DNA from 4 places in the Thioprofundum lithotrophicum genome. Region 3 is predicted to be linked to each of the others. Evidence: predicted binding sites of a transcription regulator. Region 3 holds the regulator's gene; each other region holds the start of a gene.

Region 1 (5,589 bases), 140 kb from region 3:
GGCATGCTCGCGGTAGAGCTGCATGAAGGCGGCCACGTATTCGAGCACTTCTTCCTCGGTCTTGACGTGCACCAGGAAGTCGGTGGCACGAACCTTCACGCCGCCGTTGCCGCCCACGTGGATCTCGTAACCGGAATCCACGCAGACCACGCCCAGGTCCTTGATGGTGGCCTCGGCGCAGTTGCGCGGGCAGCCGGAGGCGGCCATCTTGAACTTGTGCGGCGTCCAGGAACCCCAGGTGAGCTTCTCCATCTCGATGCCGAGGTGGGTGGAGTCCTGGGTGCCGAAACGGCACCATTCCTTGCCCACGCAGGTCTTGACCGTGCGCAGGGCCTTGCCGTAGGCATGGCCCGAGACGAAGCCGGCCTCTTCCAGATCCTTCCAGATGTGCGGCAACTGCTCCTTCTTCAGGCCATACAGGCCGATGCGCTGGCCGCCGGTGACGTGCACGTACTTGACGCCGTACTTCTCCGCCACCTCGGCGATCTTCATCAGCTCCTTCGGGCTGGTGCCGCCACCCCACATGCGCGGGATCACCGAGTAGGTGCCGTCCTTCTGGATGTTGGCGTGGGCACGCTCGTTGATGAAGCGCGACTGGCTGTCGTCCTGGTATTCGCCCGGCCATTCGCACAGCAGGTAGTAGTTGAGGGCGGTGCGGCACTTGGGACAGCCGTCGGGCGTCTTCCAGTCCAGGGCCTGCATCACGGCCGGGATGTCCTTGAGCTGCTGCTTGCGGATCTGCTCGCGCACCTCGTCGTGGGTCTTGTCGGTGCAGCCACACAGGGGCTTGAGGTGCGGCGCGGTGGAATAGTCGCCGCCCACCACGTGGGCCAGCAGGGCCTCCACCAGGCCGGTGCAGGAGCCGCAGGAGCTGGACGCCTTGGTGTGGGCGCGCACGTCCTCCAGGGTGAAGAGCTTCTTCTCGGTGATGGCCTTGACGATGTCGCCCTTGCACACGCCGTTGCAGCCGCAGATCTCGGCATCGTCGGGCATGGCGGCCACCCGGTTCTGCTCGCCGTGCCCCGAATCGCCCAGATGCGCCTGACCGAACAGGATGTGCTCGCGCATCTCGGAGATGTCGGTGCCGTCGCGCATCAGATCGAAGTACCAGGAACCGTCGATGGTGTCGCCGTACATGACGGCGCCCTTGATCCGGTTGTCCTGCACCACCAGCTTGCGATACACGCCGCGCGAGGCATCCTGGAAGACCAATTCCTCGGTGTTGTCGTCGCCGAGGAAGTCGCCGGCCGAGAACAGATCGATGCCGGTGACCTTGAGCTTGGTGGAGGTGACCGTGCCCTCGTAACGGCCGATGCCGTACTGGGCCAGGTGGTTGGCGCAAACCTTGGCCATCTCGAACAGGGGCGCCACCAGGCCGTAGGTGACGCCACGATGCTGTACGCATTCGCCCACGGCATAGATCCGCGGGTCGAAGGTCTGCAGGGTGTCGTTGACCACGATGCCCCGCTCGCAGTGGATGCCGGCCTCCTTGGCCAGTTCGATGTTGGGGCGGATGCCCACGGCCATCACCACCAGATCGGCATACAGCTCGGTGCCGTCCTTGAAGCGCACCTTCTCCACCCGATCCTTGCCCACGATGGCCTCGGTCTCGGCCGGCATGAGGAAGTTCATGCCCCGCTCCTCGAGGTTCTTGCGCAGCATCTCGGCCGCGGGGCGGTCGAGCTGGCGCTCCATGAGGATGTCCATGATGTGCACCACGGTCACGCTCATGCCCTGCTGCATCAGGCCGTTGGCCGCTTCCAGGCCCAGCAGGCCACCGCCGATGACCACGGCGTGCTTGCCCTGCTTCGCGGCCGCGATCATGCTGTCCACGTCGTGGATGTCGCGGAAGCTCACCACCCCGTCCAGATCCTTGCCCGGGATGGGCAGGATGAAGGGCCGCGAGCCGGTGGCGATGAGCAGGCGATCGTAGTCGGCCTCGGTGCCGTCCTCGGCGATCACCTTGCGTCTGACGCGGTCGATCTTCACCACCTTTTTGCCCTTGTGCAGGGTGATCCCGTTGTCGGCGTACCACTGCTCGTCGTTGAGCATGATCTCGTCGATGGTCTTCTCGCCGGCCAGCACCGGCGAGAGCATGATCCGGTTGTAGTTGCCGTAGGGCTCGTCGCCGAAGACGGTGATGTCGTAGGCATCGGGGGCCACCTTGAGCAGTTCTTCCACGGTGCGGATCCCTGCCATGCCGTTCCCGATGACAACCAGTTTCTCTTTCATGCGTAGCTCCAGATGAATAGCGTGCGTTGCGTGATGCCTGTCAGGTCTGCACCCCTTTCAGCAACTACCGTGCCATTCATTAGAAATTCATAAAACAATCCGTAACCGTTTGTTTTTAATTGAATTATTTTTTACATTCCCCCTCGTTTCGCAGGGACACTCTCCCTGCCCTGCCGGGACGGTTGCACCAAGATGGTGCACACCCTCTTCCTGCCCGCCCTTCACGCCCCAAAGCGCAACGCCGGCGCGCCGGCGGCACCGGCATGGGGCATGCGCCCCTGTCCACCGCCACGGCCGGAGACTGCACCAACATCAGTCACGGCTGATAGAGGCGCCGTCCGGCTGCACTCCGGCTGTGCATGAAAACCACTCGCTCAAACGGGTTTTTCCTTTTTATTCAATGTCTTATGATAATGGCACGCTAATTGCTGTAGAGCCGGCAACATCTTGCAACCCTTTTGCCTTGCCGCTGGAGACCACCATGTCCGTCATCGACCACAGCAAGATCAACCTGCTGTCGTTCTCCGGAAAGATGCGCATCCTGCATCTGACCTGGTTCGCCTTCTTCCTGAGCTTCTTCGTCTGGTTCAACCACGCGCCCCTGCTGGGCGCCATGCGCGACACCCTCGGCCTCACCGATCAGCAGATCAAGACCCTGCTGATCCTCAACGTGGCCCTGACCATTCCGGGGCGGATCATCATCGGCATGCTCACCGACGCCTTCGGCCCGCGCCGGGTCTATTCGGGCCTGCTGTTCGTCTCGGCCTTCCTCTGTTTCGGTTTCGCCGTGGCCGACACCTATGAACAACTGGCCATGATGCGCTTCCTGCTCGGCTTCGCCGGCGCCGGCTTCGTGATCGGCATCCGCATGATCTCCGAATGGTTCCCGGCCAAGCAGGCAGGCGTGGCCCAGGGGATCTACGGCGGCTGGGGCAACTTCGGCTCCGCCGGCGCTGCGCTGGTCCTGCCCACCCTGGCCCTGCTGTTCGGCGGCGACGACGGCTGGCGCTGGGCCATCGGCACCACCGGCCTGCTGGCCCTGATCTATTCGGCCGTGTACTTCTTCTCGGTGACCGACACGCCCAAGGGCTCCACCTATTTCAAGCCCAGGCGCAACGGCGCGCTGGAGATCACCAGCCCCGGTGACTTCTTTCTCTACATCCTGATGAACGTCCCCCTGTACGCGGCCCTGGGCGTACTGGCCTGGAAGCTCGGCCCGGCCAACCTGGGCATGCTGAGCGAAGCGGTGACCGACATCATCTATGCCATCCTCGGCAGCCTGTTTCTGTTCCAGACCTTTCGCATCTACCAGATCAACGGCCACGTGTTCCGCGAGCCGGTGCCGGACATCGAACGCTACAAGTTCAAGCAGGTGGCGGCGCTGGATCTGGCCTACATGGTCACCTTCGGCTCCGAGCTGGCCGTGGTCTCCATGCTGCCGCTGTTCTTCCAGGACACCTTCAACCTCTCGGCGGTGGCGGCCGGCGCCATCGCCTCGGTGTTTGCCGGGCTGAACCTCATCATGCGCCCGGCCGGCGGCTGGATCTCGGACCGCTTCGGCCGCAAGCGCTCCCTGGCGGTGATCCTGGCCGGGCTGGCCGTGGGCTACTTCCTGATGAGCTTCATGGACGCGAGCTGGCCCATTGCCGCGGCCGTGGCGGTGGTGGTGTTCTCCTCCCTGTTCGTCAATGCCGGCAACGGCGCCGTATTCGCCGTGATTCCCCTGGTCAAGCGCCGCCTGACCGGACAGATCGCCGGCATGGCCGGGGCCTACGGCAACGTGGGCGGGGTGGTGTTCCTCACCGTCCTCTCCTTCGTCTCGCCCCAGCTCTTCTTCCTGACCATTGCCGTGGCGGCCGTGGCGGTGTTCCTGATCACCGTGCTGTTTCTCGAAGAGCCCCGCGGTCACATGCACGAAGTGCTGCCGGACGGCACCGTGCAGATGATCGAGGTGGAATAAAGGCAGAGAAAAGAGGAAAGATTCAAGATACAAAATCTTGTATCTTCCATTTATGCCCAAATCCCCATCCATCAAGATCGCCTCGGCCTGTCACTCCATCGCCGGAAGCAAGCCGCAAAACGAAGACGCCTGCGGGGTGCAGGTGCCTGAGGAGCCGTTGCTGACCACCAAGGGGCTGGCGGCGGTGGTCGCGGACGGCATGAGCGGATCGGACGCCGGGCAGCAGGCCAGCCGGGCCTGCGTGCAGGGCTTTCTCTCCGACTACTTCAGCACGCCCGAATCCTGGTCGGTGAAGACCTCGGGGCAGAAGATCCTCACGGCCCTCAACCACTGGCTGTACGGCAACGGCCAGCGGGAATACGGCAGCCACAAGGGCATGGTGACCACCGTGTCTGCCCTGGTGCTCAAGTCCAACACCGCGCACCTGTTCCATGTGGGCGATACCCGGATCTACCGCCTGCGCGACGGCGAGCTGGAACAGCTCACCACCGATCATCGCATCGACATGGGCGCCGACAAGACCTACCTCTCGCGGGCCATGGGGATCGATCTGCATCTGGAAATCGACTACCGCACCGTGCCGGTGGAGACCGGCGATCGGTTCGTGCTGCTGACCGACGGGGTGCACGAATTCCTGCCCGACAGCGCCATTCGCAAGACCCTGGAAGACCACGCCGACGACCCCGAAGCGGCCGCCCGCGCCCTGGTGGCGCAGGCGGCGGCCAACGCCAGCAACGACAATCTCACCGCCCTGGTGCTGCGGGTGGATCGCCTGCCCCGGGAGAACGAGCAGGAGTTCTACCAGAAGCTCACCGAGCTGCCCTTCCCCCCGCCGCTGGAACCGGGCATGGTGCTCGACGGCCAGCGCATCCTGCGCCACCTGTATTCCAACCGGCGCACCGAGGTCTATCTGGTGCAGGACATCGACTCGGGCGAGAAACGGGTGCTCAAGGCCCCCTCGGTCAACTACGAGGACGATCCCGAATACATCCACCAGTTCCTGCACGAGGAATGGGTGGGCCGGCGCATCAACAACCCCCACGTGATGAAGGTGCTGGAGCCGCCGCGCAAGCGCACCGCCCTCTATTACCTGGCCGAACACATCGAGGGCCGCACCCTGCGCCAGTGGCTGGACGACGAGCCACGCCCCTCCCTCAACCAGGTGCGCGACATGATCGAACAGATCGCCCGCGGCCTGCGCGCCTTCCACCGCCTGGAGATGATCCATCAGGATCTGAAACCGGAGAACATCCTGGTGGACGAGCACGGCACCCTGAAGATCATCGACTTCGGCTCCACCAAGATCGCCGGCATCGAGGAAATCTACGTGCCGCTGGAGACCAACAACCTGCTCGGCACCATCAACTACACGGCCCCCGAGTACCACATCGGCCAGC
Region 2 (5,589 bases), 1.2 Mb from region 3:
GGTCAGGTTGACGTTGGAGTTCTCCAGCGCCCCCGACTGCAGCACACCGAGGCTGCCCGAGCCGGGCGTGCCCACCAGCGCGGGGCCGGAGGAGAAGCTCTCCGCCCAGCTCGTGTCACCCAGCGGCCGCAGACCCTGCGGGTTCTTGAAGTCCGCCAGGCTCACCTGGCCGATCACCTTGGACTGGCCGTTGCTGTAGCGGGCCTTGATGATCCCCTGATCGTTGATGTCGAAGCCGCTCAGGCGTCCGGAGGTGAAGCCGTTCTGCTTCAGGGAGCTGACGTTGAACCGGCTGCCGTACTGGGTGATGGGCGTGGCCGAGAGCAGGTTGATGGTGAGATTCAGCGGATCGGCACCGTTGCCCACCTGGATGTTGTCGTAGTCGATGGTGCCGGGGGGCACCGGTGTGCCGTTGATGCTGGCCAGGGCGCCGGCACCGTCGAACTTGAGGGTGTCGGCCGAATAGGGCGGCTGCTGGGCGCCGCGGGCATCCTTGCCGTCGATGAACAGGTAGGTCTTCCACTCGTTGGGCTGATCGGTCTTCACATAGTACATGGTGGCCAGGTGGGCGGTGCCGAGCGAATCGTAGATGGTCAGCGAGGTGGAATGGTTGAAGGAGTTGGGGATCTCCGGATCGAAGGGCTGGGTGGTCGGCGGCTTCTGGGCGCTGTCGAGGTTCACGCCCACGTCGATCATGTCGGTGGCATTGGGCACGATGTTGGCATTGTCCAGTCGCAAGGGGCCGACCGCGCCGGTGATGTTGCCCTGCTCGTCGGCGTTGTTGACGATCAGCTTCTGGTTGTTGTTGTTTACCACATAGCCGTCCCGATCCACCTGGAACGCGCCGGAGCGGGTATAGCTGCGGGTGCCGTTGTCGTCGAGAATGAAGAAGCCCCGGCCGTTGATGGCCAGATCCAGCTTGTTGTCGGTGAAGCCGATGTTGCCCTGGCCGAACTGCTGGGTCACCGCGGCCAGGCGCACCCCGGCACCGATGGAGTTGGAACTGCCCCCCTCGGTGGCCGCATACACGTCGGCAAACTCGGCGCGGGACTGCTTGAAACCGGTGGTGCCGGCGTTGGCGATGTTGTTGCCGATCACCTTGAGTTCTTCACTGGCGGCATTGATGCCGGAAAGGGCTGAACGGAATGGCATGATGAGTCTCCTTCTGGCGAAATCCGGTTACAGGATCTGCTTGACGTTGGTCAGGCGGGTGCTGCCGGCCTGGCTCAGGTTGAGGGTCATGGGCTGCCCCGGCTGGCCGAGCGAAACGCTCTCCACCGCATCCACCACCAGGGTGTTCACGGCCTGGGGCTTGCCGTCCACCAGGGCCTCGGCGGTGATCCGGTAGGTGCCGGCCTGCGCCCGTTGTTCGCTGTCGGCCTCCCCGTCGCGGCCCGGCACGCTCATCTTCCCGTCCCACGAGAAGTGCACGGTACCCGCCGGCTTGCTGCCCAGGTCGAGCGTCTTGACCAGCTCGCCCCGGGCATCGGTGATCTGGATGCGCAGGTTGCTGGTGCTGGCCGGCAGCTCCACCGCGCCTCGCAGCGGGCCCTTGTCGGGCAGGGTGGTCTGGTTGCCGGGCACCAGCACCCGCTTGCCCACCAGGCTCGAGGCCTGCAGGGCCTGACTGGACTGCAGCGCCGCGGAGAGATCCTTGAATTCCTCCTTGATTTCCTTGAGCCCGGTGACCGCGCTGAACTGGGCCATCTGGGTCAGGAACTCGCCGTTTTCCATCGGTTTGAAGGGATCCTGGTGATTGAGCTGGGTGGTCATCAGCTTCATGAAGTCTTCCTGACCCAGGCGCTGCGCCTGAAGCGGCTTGTGGGCCGTCTTCAGTCCCAGGCTTTCGAAAGACGTGACGTCGGGTTTGTTGATTTCGCTCATGGTCTTCTCCTGACTACTGGCCCATGGCCAGGGTCCGCATCAGCATTTCCTTGGCGGTGTTCATCACTTCCACGTTGGTCTGGTAGCTGCGGGAAGCGGAAATCATGTTGGCCATCTCCTCCACCACGTTGACGTTGGGCATGTACACGTAGCCCTCTTCGTCGGCGTTGGGATTGCCGGGGTTGTATTCGCGGCGCAGCGGGGCCTGGCTCTCCACCACGCCCAGCACCTTCACCCCGATGGCCGTGCCGTCGGCACGGAAGGGGTCCTTGAGGATCTGGCCGAACACCGGCTGACGGGCACGATAGGTGCGGTCGATGCTGCTGCTGGCGCTGTTGGCATTGGCCAGGTTGCTCGAGGTGGTGTTGAGACGTACCGACTGGGCATACATCCCGGTGCCGGCGGTGTCGAAAACATTGAACAGGCTCATGATCATTCACCCCGGAATGCGGTTCGATAGGTGTTGAACTTGCCGGAGAGGAAACGCAGGGTGGCGAGATAACGCACCGCGTTCTCGGCGAACTCGGCCATTTCCACCTGGGTTTCCACGGTGTTGCCGTCCAGCGAGGGCTGCAGGGGCTGGCGGTAGAGCAGCTCACCGTCGGGCGTGAAGCCCTCCGGCTGTACGTGCCCGACGTGGGTCACTTTCAGGGGGCCGCCGGCGGCGCCTTCGGCCGCCGCGGCCATGGCGGCCCGGAAATCGATGTCACGGGCCTTGTATCCGGGGGTGTCGGCGTTGGCTAGGTTGGCGCCGAGCAGCTCGGCCCGCCGTGCCTGCAGGTGCAGGGCCCGGGTATGGACGTCGATGGTCTTGTCGATGCTAAGGGGCATGGTCGTGTTTCCTTCGGGTTCTGCCCGTAAGGTGCAACGGCCGTGCCAGGATTGATTTGGCTTGGATAATCAGTTACTTGCCGCGAAAGCGCGGCAGAAAACGCGGTGCGACGGCAAGGTGTTGCCGGAGGACGGCAGGAGGGGACAACGGAAAAAATCAGGGGAGCCAATCCCCCGGCATCGACGCAAGGGCGAAGTCATGCAATCCGGGGAATCCGGACATTGCGCGGTATCGCGGCTTGCGCCGCTCCTCCAGGGAAAACTTTGCATGCTTTGCGCCTTCGCGCCTTTGCGTTGGATTTTCCGGCGGCGCGGGTGCCTACCGGCCGTTATCCTTTTTGCGGTACACCACCCCTTCGGGGAAGCGGACCATTTCGTAGGCGCGGGAGTAGCCGCTGGGGGTTTCGGAGCCGCCCAGGAAGAGGTAGCCGCCGGGATTGAGGACCTGAGCCATGCGGTCGAGGATGTCGGTCTTCAGTTCGCTGGAGAAGTAGATGAGCACGTTGCGGCAGAAGATGATCTCGAAACGCCCGAGCAGGGCGTAACTCTTGAGCAGGTTGAGTTCGGTGAAACGGGTGCGGGCCTTGATCTCGGGCTTCACGCTCCAGCTCCCGTCACCGTTGTCGGTGAAGAAGCGCTGCTTGCGCTCGGGCGTGAGACCGCGGGCCATGCTCAGATCGTCGTAACGGCCTTCCCGGGCCTGGGCCACCACGCTGGCAGAGATGTCGGTACCGACAATCTCGACTCGCCCAGGCAAGGCCCCCGGGTTGGCCTGCTGGAACTCGTGGATCACCATGCTGATCGAATAGGCCTCCTGGCCGGTGGAGCTGGCCGCCGACCAGATCCGCAGGGGATTGACCTTGCGCTGGGCCAGTTCGGGGAGGATGCTGTTTTTCAGCATCTCGTAGGGGTAGGTGTCGCGGAACCAGCTCGTTTCGTTGGTGGTCATGGCGTCCACCACCCGTTCCTGCAGCTTGCGGTCCCGCCCCTGGCGGAGCGCTTCGAGCAGCGCGCCCAGCGACTCGAAGCGGAACTCCTCGGTCAGCCGGTTGAGACGGCTGGTCACCAGATAATGCTTGTTGTCGCCCAGCACGATGCCGCTGGCTTCCTCGAGGAAGCGGCGAAAGGCTTCGTAGTCCTGACTGGAAAGGACGTTCTTGGTCACGGCCTGCACGTATTCCTGTCCCTGTGAGGTCCGGCTCAGACCAGACCCTTGCTTTCCAGCAGGTCGTTCACCTCCCGGGCCAGCTCGTCGGCATTGAACTTGGGCACGAAGCGATCGGCGCCCACCTTTTCCACCATGTTCTTGTTGAACACCCCGCTCAGGGAGGTGTGCAGCAGCACCGGCAGCGATTTCAGCCGTTCGTCGTCACGGACCGCGGTGGTGAGGGTGTAGCCGTCCATCTCCGGCATCTCCACGTCGGAGATCAGGATGTCCACGTGATCCCGCAGCGCATCACCCTCGGCCACCCAGCCCTGCAGGATCTCCAGCCCCTCCCGGCCATTGGCGGCCAGGGTGCATTCCATGCCCATCTGTTCAAGGGTGCGCTTGATCTGGTTGCGGGCCACGCTCGAATCGTCCACCACCAGCACCCGGATCCGCTGTTCGGTGAGTTCCGCATAGTCTTCCGGCTCACTGAGATCGGTCGTGACACCGGTCAGTTCGGCCAGCACCTTCTCCACGTCGATGATTTCCACCAGCTCGCCATCCACCTCGGTGACCGCGGTCATGTAGTTGTATCGGCCCAGTCCCCGGGAGGGAGAGTGGATCTCCTTCCAGTTGAGGTTGACGATCCGATCCACGCCGGAGACCAGAAAACCCTGCACGCTCCGGTTGTATTCGGTCACGATGACGAAGCACTCCGCCGCCTCGGGCAGGGGGCGCATGCCAATGGCCTGGGCCAGATCGATCACCGAAATGGTCTGCCCCCGCAGGTTGGCCACGCCCCGCACATTGGGATCGGCACTGACCATGCGCGTCAGGCCCGGGCACTGGATGACCTCCCGCACCTTGAACACGTTGATGCCAAACCGCTGACGGGTGCCGAGTCGGAACAGCAGCAGTTCCATGCGGTTCTCGCCCACCAGGTTGGTGCGCTGGTCCACTTCCGCCATGATGCCGGCCATGTTGCCTCCCGGGGTTGCCTGTTCGGATTCTGTACCCCCTATCGGCCCCGCCGGGGGAAGCTTGAGGCAGCGGACCGCAAATGATGCCCTGGCACGGCAATTGCTTGATCCCAGCCAGACACCGACTGCCCTATTGGGAGAGAGATCATGCACCGGCCATTCCCGACCCGCCCTCTGCTGCTGGCCCTGCTGCTCCTGAGCGGCCCGGCCCTGGCCGCCTGGCAATCGCCGGAAAGCATTCGCCAGGCGGCAAGCGATTTCCTCGCCCGGCAATACGACGACCCGGATACCCGGGTGGAAATCGGCCACCTGGACCCGCGCCTGCGCCTGGTTCCCTGCCGGCAGCCGCTGGAGGTTTCCCGGCCGGCAGGCGCGCGGGAGCTGGGCCGCAGCAGCCTCCAGGTGCGCTGCCCGGATCCGCGCGGCTGGAAGATCCGGATCGGCGTGACCATCCGCCGCTTCGACACGGTGCTGGTGGCCCGTCACAACCTGCCGCGCGGCAGCGTGCTGGGGCCGGACGACGTGATCGGCGTGCGCCGCGACATCTCCCGTCTGGTGAGCGGTTACTTCCGGCGCAGCGAGGAAATCCGCGACATGGTGGCCCGTCGCAGCCTGCGCAAGGGCCGGGTGCTCACCCCCGCCGTGGTCACCCCGCCGCGCTTGGTGAAGCGAGGCCAACTGGTCACCATCCTGGCGCGGGCGGGCAACCTGGTGATCCGGGTACGGGGCAAGGCCCTCGGCGACGGC
Region 3 (5,589 bases):
AGGACGGGGATGCCGGCCGCGCCGGCCCGGTCCCGCAGGTCGGGCGGCACCGGCAGGGCGTCGCTCACGATCAGGATTTCGGTGGGGGGCTGGAGGATCCGCGCGATGGCGTCGTGCCGCGAGTTGGCGCCGAGCTGGTCCAGATAGGCCAGTTCGGTCTGGCCGAGCACCTGGATGGGGTTCGGCCGCACCGGGTTGAGATAGCCCACGGCGTTGCCGCCGGCCTCGCGCAGGCGGGATTCGTCCAGGGCCCGATCCCGGGCGGCGGGCGCCGCCTGCCAGGCCAGGTCCAGGCTCGCCTGCAGGGGGTCGAGAAGTTGCCGGGCGGTCAGCGCCACGGGGCCGGCGTCAGGCCGCGGGTTGCCATTGCCGCAGCAGGTTCAGGATCTCGGCCGGGCTGCGGCAGGCCCGCAGCCGCTGGCGGAATTCGCTCTCCTGGAACAGGCTGGCGAGCATGGCCAGGATGCGCAGGTGATCCTCGGTGGCCTGCTCCGGCACGATGAGGGCGAACAGCAGATCCACCGGCTGATCGTCGATGGCATCGAAGTCCACGCCCTGGCGCAGGTGGATCAGGGCGGCGGTGGTGTGGTCGGTGTTCTTGAGCCGGCCGTGGGGAATGGCCACGCCGCTGCCGATCCCAGTGCCGCCCAGGCGCTCCCGGGAGAGCAGGGCGTCGAAGATGTCTTCGGCGCTGCCGGGCTGATCGTGGGCGATCAGTTCGCTGAGCGCTTCCAGGGCGCGCTTCTTGCTGTGCGCGTTCACATCGATGGCGATGCGATCGGGCGAGAGGAGATCGGTCAGTTGCATGGCGGCGGTTCAGGCTTCCCCGGAGATGTCCTGCTGCTTGCGTTCGGCTCCTTCGCTGCGGCGGTGATCGGTGAGCTTTTCCTTGTGCTTGCGGATCTGGCGGTCCAGCTTGTCGGCCAGTTCGTCGATGGCCGCGTAGAGGTTGCCGTTCTCGGCTTCGGCGAACAGATCCTTGCCGCTGACGTGCACCGTGGCTTCGGCCTTCTGACGTTCCTTCTCCACGCTGAGGATCACATGGGCGTTGGTGACATGGTCGAAGTGGCGTTCCAGCCGGGCCAGCTTGCTGGTGACGTAGTCGTGCATGGCGTCGGTGATTTCCACGTGGTGACCGGTGACGTTCAGTTGCATGGCGGGCTCCTTGTTGTTCAGGCCAGACGTTTGCGTTCGTTGGAGGGAGGGATGTTCATGGCTTCGCGGTACTTGGCCACCGTGCGGCGGGCCACGTTGATGCCCTGCTCGGCGAGGATGCCGGCCAGCTTGCTGTCGCTGAGGGGCTTTTTCGGATCCTCCTCGGCGATCAGCTTGCGGATCCGCGCGCGGATCGCGGTGGCCGAGCATTCGCCGCCATCGGCGGTGGAGACGTGGCTGGAGAAGAAGTACTTGAGTTCGAAGATGCCGCGGGGCGTGTGCATGTACTTCTTGTTGGTGACCCGCGAGATGGTCGATTCATGCATGTCCACCGCTTCGGCGATGTCGTGCAGCACCAGGGCCTGCATGGCTTCCTCGCCGTGTTCGAGGAAGCCGGTCTGGCGCTCGACGATGGCGGTGGCGACCTTGAGCAGGGTCTCGTTGCGACTCATCAGGCTCTTGATGAACCAGCGGGCTTCCTGGAGCTGGTTCTTGATGTAGGTGTTGTCTTCGGGGTTGCGCACTTCCCGGGCCAGGCTGGCGTAGGTGGGGTTGACCCGCAGGCGGGGCGCGGCGTCGGGATTGAGTTCCACCTTCCAGCGGTCGCCCACCTTGGTGACGATCACGTCGGGCACGATGTATTCGGGCTGCTGATCGGTGATCTGGCTGCCGGGCCGCGGATTGAGCGACTGGATGAGCTGCAGCACTTCCTTGAGCGTGTCCTCGTCGAGTTTCATGCGCCGCATGATCTGGGCATAGTCGCGCGCGGCGAGGCGCTCGAAGTGCTGCTCCACCAGGGCCATGGCCTGGGCCAGGCGGGGATGGTCGATGGGATACTGGCGCAGTTGCAGGAGCAGGCTTTCGCGCAGATCCCGGGCGGCGATGCCGGGCGGGTCGAAGTTCTGGATGCGGTGCAGTACCGCCTCGATTTCCTCCGGCGCCAGTTCCTGTTCGCCGGCCAGGGCTTCGTGGATCTCCTCGACGCTCAGGGTCAGGAAGCCGTCGTCGCCGATGGCGTCGATGATGAACTCGGCGATGGCCCGATCCGTGGGGCTGAAGGGGGTGAGATCCATCTGCCAGGTGAGGTGTTCGTGCAGGCTGGTGCCGCCGGGGCGGCTGTTGTATTCGATCTCGCGCGGGTCGAAGTCGCTGGCGGGGGCGCTGCCCGGGCCCACCGGGGCCAGGCTGTCGTAGATGTCGTCCCAGTTGGAGTCGACCGGCAGATCCTCGGGGATGTCGCTGGCGCCGTCGGCGGGCGTCTCGCTCAGGGCTTCCTCGGTGGCCTCGACGGGCTCGCCCGGCGCGGCCTCGGCCTCGGGACCGGCATCGCCGTCCTCGTCCATCTCCAGCAGGGGGTTGGCGTCGAGGGCCTCCTGGATCTCGGTCTGCAATTCCAGCGAGGATAGCTGCAGGAGCCGGATGGCTTGCTGCAACTGGGGGGTCATGGTCAGGTGCTGACCGAGACGGAGTTGTAGGGTCTGTTTCATCGATCCGGTTCGGGGGTACCACGGGCCGGCGGCTTTCGCGGCGGCAGAATCAATTCTAGCCCGGATATTGCACCAAGTCGAGGACGGGCGGACGAACAAGTCTTTGAGTGATAAAGATTTGTTGATGCCTTGAGACGATTTCTCCAAGGTCATTCTTTCCGCCCGTCCTCTGTGCCGGCCCTTGCGGCTTTTCGCTCGCGCTCGCTTGCGCTTCACGAAAGACGTAGCGTTGGCTACGCCTTTCGCTCCAGCGCGGCGCGAGCGCGGCTGCAAAGACCGCAATCATCCGGCACCTTGGTGCAATATCCGGGCTCGCCTATTTCTTGCATGAAAGCAGGGCGAGGGCAGAGGGGTTGCGTTTCACAACCGGAACTGTTCGCCCAGGTAGACCTTGCGCACCTGGGGATCGGCCAGCAGGCTGTCGGGGTCGCCCTGGGCGATGACACGCCCGGCGTTCATGATGTAGGCCCGTTCGCAGATCCCCAGGGTTTCGCGCACGTTGTGATCGGTGATCAGCACGCCGATGTCCCGCGCCTTGAGGTGGCGGATGATGGCCTGGATGTCGAGCACCGAGATGGGATCGACGCCGGCGAAGGGTTCGTCGAGCAGCACGAAGCGCGGTTCCATGGCCAGGGTGCGGGCGATCTCCACCCGCCGCCGTTCGCCGCCGGAGAGGCTCTGGCCGAGATTGTTGCGAATGTGGCCGATGTGCAGCTCGTCGAGCAGGGCCTCGAGCCGCTCCTCGCGCTGGGTGCGATCCAGATCCGGGCGCAGTTCGAGGATCGCCATGATGTTGTCGGCCGCGGTGAGCTTGCGGAACACCGAAGCTTCCTGGGGCAGGTAGCCGATGCCGAGGCGGGCCCGCTGGTGCATGGCCAGGCGGGTGATGTCCCGCTCGTCCAGCGCGATGCGCCCCGCGTCGGCCGGCACCAGCCCCACCACCATGTAGAAGGAGGTGGTCTTGCCGGCGCCGTTGGGGCCGAGCAGGCCCACCACCTCGCCGCTGTCGATGCGCATGGAGACGCCGTCGACCACGTTGCGGCCCTTGTAGCGCTTGACCAGATCCCGGACCTGCAGGGTGCTCATGGCGGGCTCTCGGTTTCTTCCGCCGGCGGCTGGATGGTGATGTGCACCCGGCCCTCGCCGGCGCGGGCCTTCACCGTGGCGGCGGCGATGTCGTAGATCAGGTGTTCCCCCCGGAAGCGGTTCGGGCCCTGTTCCACCTGCGCGTCGCGATCCAGGTGGACGGTGCGGCTGGCCACTTCGTATTCCATGCGCCGGGCCGAGGCATGGACCGGCGGCTGTTCGGGCGCCGGGGTCTGGATCAGGGTGGCGGGTCGGCCCTCGACGATGATGCGCTGCAGGCGATCGCCCTCGAGGTGTACCACCAGGCGGTCGCCGGTGACGCGCAGGCTGCCCTGGGTGAGGGTCACGTCGCCGGTGTATTCGCTGTAGCCGCGCTGTTCGTCCACCACCACCTGGCGGGCACGGATGTCGATCGGTTGCCGGCGATCCGACTCCAGGGCCATCAGGGGCGGGGCCAGCAGGAGTGCGGCGAGCAGCAGCAGGCGTTCAGGGCGTGGGCACATAGCGGCTCTCCACGTCGGCGAGCAGGATCAGGCGCTGGCGGCCCCAGTCGAGGCGCATGCCGGTGCCGGTCAGGCGGTGCGGCCCGGCGGCAAGGCTGGCCCTGGCCGCTGTCTCGGCGCGGCGTTGCGGCGGCAGCACCCGCAGATCCCGGGTGCGCAGGTGCAGGGCGGGCTGGCCGTCGTGGGCAGCGCGCCGGGCGCTGACCGGGCCGCCCAGATCGATCCGGTCGCCGCCCTGCAGGATCCGTCCGTGTTCGGCCTCCACCTCCCAGGGCGGCACGGTTTCGCGCACGGTGAGGCGGGGGTTGACGATGTCGATGCTGCCGTCGTCGGCGAAGTGTTCGCCGCGCTCGCCGCGCAGGGTGTGGCGGGGGCGGCCGTCGGGCGCGTAGACGGTGACGGTGAAGCCGTCCAGGAAATAGTCGGGCACGTGGCGGCGGGCCTCTTCGCCCTGGCGGGTCTCGCCACGGAAGGTTTCCAGCAGCCAGCCGGCGTAGGCCGCCACCAGCAGCACGGCGATGAGGATCAGCAGGAGGTGGAGGCGGTTCATGCGAGAAAGCGCTGCAACTGGGCCTCGAGGGTGCCCTGGGCTTCCATGATCAGCTCGCACACGTCGCGGGCGGCACCGTGGCCGCCCGGGTGTGGGGTCTGCCAGTGGGCGTGCTGTTTGACCAGCGGATGGGCGTCGGCCACGGCGATGGCCAGCCCGGCGCGGCGCAGCACCGGCAGGTCCACCACGTCGTCGCCCACGTAGGCGGCCTGATCCGCCGTCAGGCCCAGCTTGGCCACCAGATCCTCGAAGGCCGGCCGTTTCTCCAGCCGCCCCTGATAGACGTGCTCGATGTCGAGGCTGGCCATGCGGTGGCGCACCACGTCCGATTCGCGGGCGGTGATGATGCCGATCTCCACGCCCGTGCGATGCAGCATCTTCATGCCCAGGCCGTCACGCGAGTGGAAGGCCTTGTACTCCTGGCCATCGTCGCCGAGGAACAGGCTGCCGTCGGTGAGCACGCCGTCCACGTCGAACACCACCAGGCGGATGTGGGCGGCTTTTTCCAGAATGTCCTTCATCGTCTTCCCGTCTGTTTGCGTCTGCCGCTCAGGCCACGCCGGCGCGCAGCAGGTCGTGCATGTTCAGGGCGCCGATCAGGCGGCCTGCGGCGTCCACCACCGGCAGGGCGTTGATGCGCTTTTCATCCATCAGTTGCAGGGCTTCGGCGGCCAGCCGCTCGCCGGTGATGGTGCGGCAGGGGTGGGTCATCACGGCGTCGATGCGCAGGCTGTGCACGTCCACCCGGCCGTGGTCGAGCACCCGCCGCAGGTCGCCGTCGGTGAAGACGCCGATCACCCGTTCGTCC
Region 4 (5,589 bases), 1.1 Mb from region 3:
GGTGCGCAGGGAGTGCACGAAGGTCTCCAGCGGGATGGCCACGAACATCAGGGCGAAGGGCAGCACGAAGCCCATGCCCATCTGCGCCGCGGTGGTGATCCACAGATAGGAACTCTGGGTGAGCTGAGCCGTCTCGTCGCCCCGCAGCAGGGCACGGGTGGCGGCATCCTCTTCCATCAGCAGTTCGCGCATGAAGGCCAGGCCGGCCTCGACGGTGGCCAGGAACAGCAGGATGAAGAAGAAGGTCCAGGCCATGCGCACCCGGGTCTTGTCGTTGAGGGCGCCGATCACCGGGAACAGGCGGGTGATGCGCAGGGCCTCCATGAGGAACAGCCCCATGGTCAGCTCCACGAGAATGATCACCAGGGCCGCCACGTTGTTGAGCTGGAAGCCCAGGATCATGCTGGTGCCGCCGACCATCTCCGACAGGGGCCGGGCGATGAGGTGGAAATTGATCAGCGCCCCGCCCACGGCGATGGCCAGCACGAAGGCGGAGATGAAGAACCGGGTCAGCGACGAGGAGGAGAGCATGCGCACGGCCGGATCGGTCTGCTGGATGATGGCCTCGTAGTTCTCCATGTGCCGGTCGATGGCGGCGGAACGCTGCAGCAGGCTGGTGACGTTCTTGTCCACCTGGCCGAGGAGCTGCTGCAGCTTGCGCCAGTGGGGCATCATGCGGTTGAGGATGCGATGCCGCTCGTGGCTCTCCTTGCGGTATTCCTCGATGGCCTTGATGCTGGCCTTGTTGAGGGACTGGTGGATGTCTTCCAGCACCCGGCCGACCATGGGGTCGCCCTTGGCGGCGGGAATCTTGGCCACCGCCTCCACGGCCTTGACCCAGCCGGGCGGGGCCGGGGGGACCTCGATGCTGGCGTTGTAGTCTTCGTCGATCTTGAGGATCTCTTCGCTCAGGTGGCGGTGCAGGGCCGGATACTCGGCCAGATCCCGGCGCACGGTGGCGTCGATGCGTTCGAATTCCCGCTCGATCTGCCGTTCGGTGGCTTCCCGCCCCTGTTCGAGCAGCACCTCGCGGTTGCGCTGTTGCAGCCGCTGTTCGGCCCCGCTGACGGCGCGGGCGCTGAGACGCATGGCGTTGTGCACCACGCGCGCGAGGGCGCTGATGGTGCGGTGGGCATGGCTGCGCGCCAGGTACAGGACGATGGTGATGCCGATGAACCAGATGAGCCCGGACAGCAGGGGGCTGGGGGTGATCATGTAGATGTTCGAGACGGACATCGTGCTCTCCTCATGGTGGGTACCGCCGACCGGTGTGCCCCGGTCTGGGGAACGTTCATCATAGCGCCCAGGGGGCGTGACAAACCGTGGCGCGGATCACACTATGTTATGGGTCCGGTACGGTTGACTGGATGAAGACTGCCGGCATGTCGGCTCCGCTGCGCTAGAGCCGATCTACGAGGCTGCGGTGCGAGCACACCCTGCGGTTCTTTTGCCTTTGTCACTTCCCAGTATAGTCGCTGAGGAAGCCGCGCAGGCGGTTGTGGGCCTGGCTCAGGAGCTGGCTGATCCGGGATTCGCTGACGCCGAGGATTTCGCCGATCTCGCGCAGGTTGAATTCCTCGTCGTAGTAGAGACTGACCACCAGTTTCTCCCGTTCGGGCAGGGCTTCGATGGCTTCGATGAGGTTGTCGCGGAACTGTTCTTCCTGCAGCCCGTCGCAGGGGCCGGCGGCATGGGAGCGTCCGTCCAGGCCCAGGCCGTCCTCGTCCACGCCCAGATCGACGAAGCTGTGGATGCGGCAGGCGTTGGATTCCTGCAGGAGCCGGTGGTATTCCTCGAGGCTGATGTTCATCTCGGCGGCGATTTCCGAGGCCCGGGCCTCGCGCCCGGTGCGGTCCTCGATGCGCTTGACCACCTCGTGCAGTTCGCGGGCCTTGCGGTGCACCGACTTGGGCGCCCAGTCGTTGCGCCGCAGCTCGTCGAGCATGGCGCCGCGGATGCGGATGGTGGCGTAGGTCTCGAAACTGGCGCCCTGGCTGGGGTCGTACTGCTGCCAGGCGTCGAGCAGGCCGATCATGCCCACCTGGATGAGGTCGTCCACCAGCACCGAGGCCGGCAGACGGGCCTTGAGGTGATAGGCGATGCGCTGCACCAGGGGCGCATGCTGTTCGATGAGGTCGTCGGCTTCGTGCGTCTTCTGTACGGGATACATGCTCTGGCTCGTCCTGCAGGGCCCGCCAGCCGGCTGTGGCTGTCGGCGCGTGTCTCTCTGTGTCGACAGACCCGGGAAAAACTTGAGAACCCGGTCACCTTTTTCCGGGCCGCCGCCCGGGGAAGGGGCGCGGCCGTCCGTGGCGGATTCATTGCAGGATTCGTGCCGGAGGGCGGCGAGCCGGCCGGCGAGGGAGAAATCGTCTGAAAAGACAGATGGTTATGAAGATCACTCGGCGCGCGCGAGGGCCAGCAGGCGGGCGGCGATGCGCGGCAGCGGCAATTCCTCGTCGGCCGCGCCAATTCTTGCCGCCTCGCCCGGCATGCCCCAGACCACCGAGGTGCGTTCGTCCTGGATGAGGGTGGGCGCGCCGTTCTCGCGCATCTCCAGCAGGCCGCGGGCGCCGTCGTCGCCCATGCCGGTGAGCAGCGCGCCGATGGCATTGGGGCCCACGTGCTGAGCCACCGCGCGGAACATCACGTCCACGCTCGGCTTGTGGCGGTTGACCGGCGGGCCGTCGTTGAGGCGGCACAGATAGCGGGCGCCGCTGCGCTCCACCAGCAGATGCCGATCGCCGGGCGCGATGTAGACGTGGCCCGGCAGGATCTGCTGGCCGTCGGCGGCCTCGCAGACGGTCATGGCCGAATGGCGATCCATGCGCGCGGCGAAGGGGGCGCTGAAGGCGGCCGGGATGTGCTGGCTGATCACGATGCCCGGCGCGTCGGCCGGCAGGGCCTCGAGGATCTCGCGGATCGCCTCGGTGCCGCCGGTGGAGGCGCCGATGGCGATGATCCGCTCGGTGGTGCGGAAGGTCCGCCGCCCGCCCCGGGCGATCACCGCATCGGCACTGAGCTTGGGATCCACGGCGGGCAGATCGTCCGGCGTGGCCTGCCGGCGGCGAGCCAGGCGGTCGGCCAGGGGCTGCACGTCCACCCGGGCGGCCATGGCCACCTTCTCGCGGATGGTGTCGGCATATTCCTCGAGGCCCTGGGCCACGCCGATCTTCGGCTTGGAGACGAAGTCCACCGCGCCCAGCTCCAGGGCCTGCAGGGTGATCTCGGCCCCCTGCTCGGTGAGCGAGGAGATCATCACCACCGGCATGGGACGCAGGCGCATGAGATTGCGCAGGAAGGTCACGCCGTCCATGCGCGGCATCTCCACGTCCAGGGTCAGCACGTCGGGATTGAGTTGCTTGATCTTCTCCCGGGCGTCGTAGGGATCCTTGGCGGTGCCGAGCACTTCGAAGCGGGGATCGGTGCCCAGGATTTCGCTCAGCACCTGGCGCACCAGGGCCGAGTCGTCGACGATCAGCACGCGAATCGGTTGCATGACTTCTCCTTCAGAACAGCTCCACGTCGCCGGCCACCGGCTGCTGCACCAGCGCCTCGCGGTAGTCCAGTTCGCGGCGGACGATGGTGTCGTTGTGCATGTGCCGCAGGCGCTTGACCCGGGCGCGGCCGGTGGCCGGGAAATACATGACCTTGCGCGGATAGATGTCGCCCGTGTCCTCGGCCACCAGCGTCAGCCCTTCGGTGCGGATGTACTCGTGCACGAAGTCGATGTTGCGCCGGCCGATGTCGAGGGTGCGCATGTTGCGGATGATCTGGCCGCCGCCGAAGATCTTCACTTCCAGGTTCTCCCGCCGTCCGCCGTTTTTCAGGATCTCGTTGATGAGCTGTTCCATGGCATGGTTGCCGTAGCGGGTGGCCAGGCTGCCCGGCTGCAGCAGCCGCTCGCCCCCGCCGTCGTCGGGCAGCATGAAGTGGTTCATGCCGCCGATCCCGAACACCCGGTCGCGGATGCAGGCGGCCACGCAGGAGCCGAGCACGGTGACGATGGCCTCGTCGTGCAGGGTCACGTAGAACTGGCCCGGCAGGATCTTGGCCGCATACAGGCGGTGCACCTTGTCCCAGTAGCGGTTGATGTGCTCGAAACCGCGCAGAGTGGTGGCGGGAGCGACGGGCGCCGGGCGGGCGGCCATGGCTATTTCACCTTCCGGTAGATGGTCTGGCCCAGGAGGCGGAAGCGATCGCTGACCCGGTGCAGGGATTCGGAATGACCGATGAACAGATGCCCCCCGCTGGGCAGGTAGTCGGCGAAACGATCGAACAGCACCCGCTGGGTCTCCTTGCTGAAGTAGATCACCACGTTGCGGCAGAAGATCAGATCGAAGGGCCCGCGCATGGGCCAGCGCTCCATGAGGTTCAGGGTCTTGAAGGTGATGATCTCGCGCAGGGCCGGCGCCATGCGCACCAGGTGGGCCTTGTCCCCCCTGCCCCGGCGCACCCAGCGCCTGAGTCGTTCGCGGCTCAGGCCCTCGACCCGTTCGGCGCGGTAGATGCCTTCCCGGGCGTGACTGACCACGTCGCTGTCGAGATCGGTGGCGAGGATCTTCGCGTCCCAGTCGTCGGGCACCGTTTCGCGCACCACCATGGCGATGGAATAGGGCTCCTCGCCGGTGGAACAGCCGGCCGACCAGATCCGCAGGCGCCGCTGGCGCTTCTCGCGCAGCAGGGCCGGCAGGAGAGTCTGCTGCAGATAGTCGAAATGGTGGGCCTCGCGGAAGAAGGCGGTGAGATTGGTGGTCAGGGCATTGGTGAAGGCCACCATCTCCTCGGCGTCGCCGTCCAGCAGGCGGGCCAGGTAGTCGCCGAAGCTGCGCAGGCCCAGGGCCCGCAGGCGGCGGGCCAGACGGCCATAGACCATGTCGCGCTTGGCGTCGGAGAGCACGATGCCGGTGCGCTCGCCGACCAGGCGGCGGATGGTCTCGAACTCGGCGTCACCGAGCTCGAACTCCCGTTCGCGCCCGGCCGCCGCCGCTGCCGAGGTGGCCATCTAGAACTCTTCCCACTCGTCGTCGTCCTCGACCGGGTTGGCGTGCGGCGCCGGACGGGGCCGGGCGGGCGGCTCGCCCGCGGCCGGCGGCGCGGCGGCAGGCGCGCCGCTCGAGGCCCCGGCGCCGGCGGAGGCGGCCGTGCTGGGCGGCGCGGCGAACTGTTCGTCACCGGTCTTGAAGAAGCGCACCAGCTCCATGAGCTGCCGGGCCTGCTCTTCCATCGACTCGGAGGCCGCCGCCGCCTCTTCCACCAGCGCGGCGTTCTGCTGGGTCATCTCGTCCATCTGCGAGACGGCCTTGTTGACTTCCTCGATGCCGCTGGACTGTTCCTGGCTGGCGGCGGCGATCTCGGCGATGATGTCGCTGACCTTGCGCACCGCCTCGACGATTTCGTTCAGGGTGCGGCCCGATTCGTCCACCAGCTTGGAACCTTCCTCGACCTTGTCCACGCTGTCGCTGATCAGGGCCTTGATCTCCTTGGCGGCCCCCGCGGACCGCTGGGCCAGGTTGCGTACCTCGCCGGCCACCACCGCGAAGCCGCGTCCCTGCTCGCCGGCGCGCGCCGCTTCCACCGCGGCGTTGA

Evidence for each region. Region 3 encodes sigma-54, which starts transcription at its own class of promoters, with help from an activator protein. Its sites were predicted from a motif close to TGGCANGNTNCNTGCTT; they were not measured.
Region 1: a site for sigma-54 is predicted at 2,647-2,663, ahead of ACZ5BH_RS02880 (NarK family nitrate/nitrite MFS transporter). Genes of this name have one in related genera too.
Region 2: a site for sigma-54 is predicted at 2,747-2,763, ahead of flgB (flagellar basal body rod protein FlgB). Genes of this name have one in related genera too.
Region 4: a site for sigma-54 is predicted at 2,322-2,338, ahead of ACZ5BH_RS11280 (RNA polymerase sigma factor FliA). Genes of this name have one in related genera too.

The regions. Positions count from the first base shown of each region.
Region 1 is NZ_AP042379.1:623,197-628,785, forward strand. It holds gene nirB (nitrite reductase large subunit NirB) at 1-2,232, opposite strand, end outside; gene ACZ5BH_RS02880 (NarK family nitrate/nitrite MFS transporter) at 2,714-4,192, shown strand; gene ACZ5BH_RS02885 (protein kinase domain-containing protein) at 4,245-5,589, shown strand, end outside.
Region 2 is NZ_AP042379.1:2,246,837-2,252,425, reverse strand. It holds gene flgE (flagellar hook protein FlgE) at 1-1,152, opposite strand, end outside; gene ACZ5BH_RS10710 (flagellar hook assembly protein FlgD) at 1,180-1,884, opposite strand; gene flgC (flagellar basal body rod protein FlgC) at 1,898-2,314, opposite strand; gene flgB (flagellar basal body rod protein FlgB) at 2,317-2,715, opposite strand; gene ACZ5BH_RS10695 (CheR family methyltransferase) at 3,035-3,880, opposite strand; gene ACZ5BH_RS10690 (chemotaxis protein CheV) at 3,916-4,842, opposite strand; gene flgA (flagellar basal body P-ring formation chaperone FlgA) at 4,990-5,589, shown strand, end outside.
Region 3 is NZ_AP042379.1:480,316-485,904, reverse strand. It holds gene hprK (HPr(Ser) kinase/phosphatase) at 1-338, opposite strand, end outside; gene ptsN (PTS IIA-like nitrogen regulatory protein PtsN) at 349-807, opposite strand; gene hpf (ribosome hibernation-promoting factor, HPF/YfiA family) at 817-1,155, opposite strand; gene ACZ5BH_RS02240 (RNA polymerase factor sigma-54) at 1,173-2,642, opposite strand; gene lptB (LPS export ABC transporter ATP-binding protein) at 3,003-3,728, opposite strand; gene lptA (lipopolysaccharide transport periplasmic protein LptA) at 3,725-4,231, opposite strand; gene lptC (LPS export ABC transporter periplasmic protein LptC) at 4,215-4,781, opposite strand; gene kdsC (3-deoxy-manno-octulosonate-8-phosphatase KdsC) at 4,778-5,302, opposite strand; gene ACZ5BH_RS02215 (KpsF/GutQ family sugar-phosphate isomerase) at 5,331-5,589, opposite strand, start outside.
Region 4 is NZ_AP042379.1:2,368,933-2,374,521, reverse strand. It holds gene ACZ5BH_RS11285 (hypothetical protein) at 1-1,236, opposite strand, end outside; gene ACZ5BH_RS11280 (RNA polymerase sigma factor FliA) at 1,457-2,170, opposite strand; gene ACZ5BH_RS11275 (protein-glutamate methylesterase/protein-glutamine glutaminase) at 2,399-3,499, opposite strand; gene cheD (chemoreceptor glutamine deamidase CheD) at 3,510-4,151, opposite strand; gene ACZ5BH_RS11265 (CheR family methyltransferase) at 4,154-5,005, opposite strand; partial or broken gene ACZ5BH_RS11260 (methyl-accepting chemotaxis protein) at 5,006-5,589, opposite strand, start outside.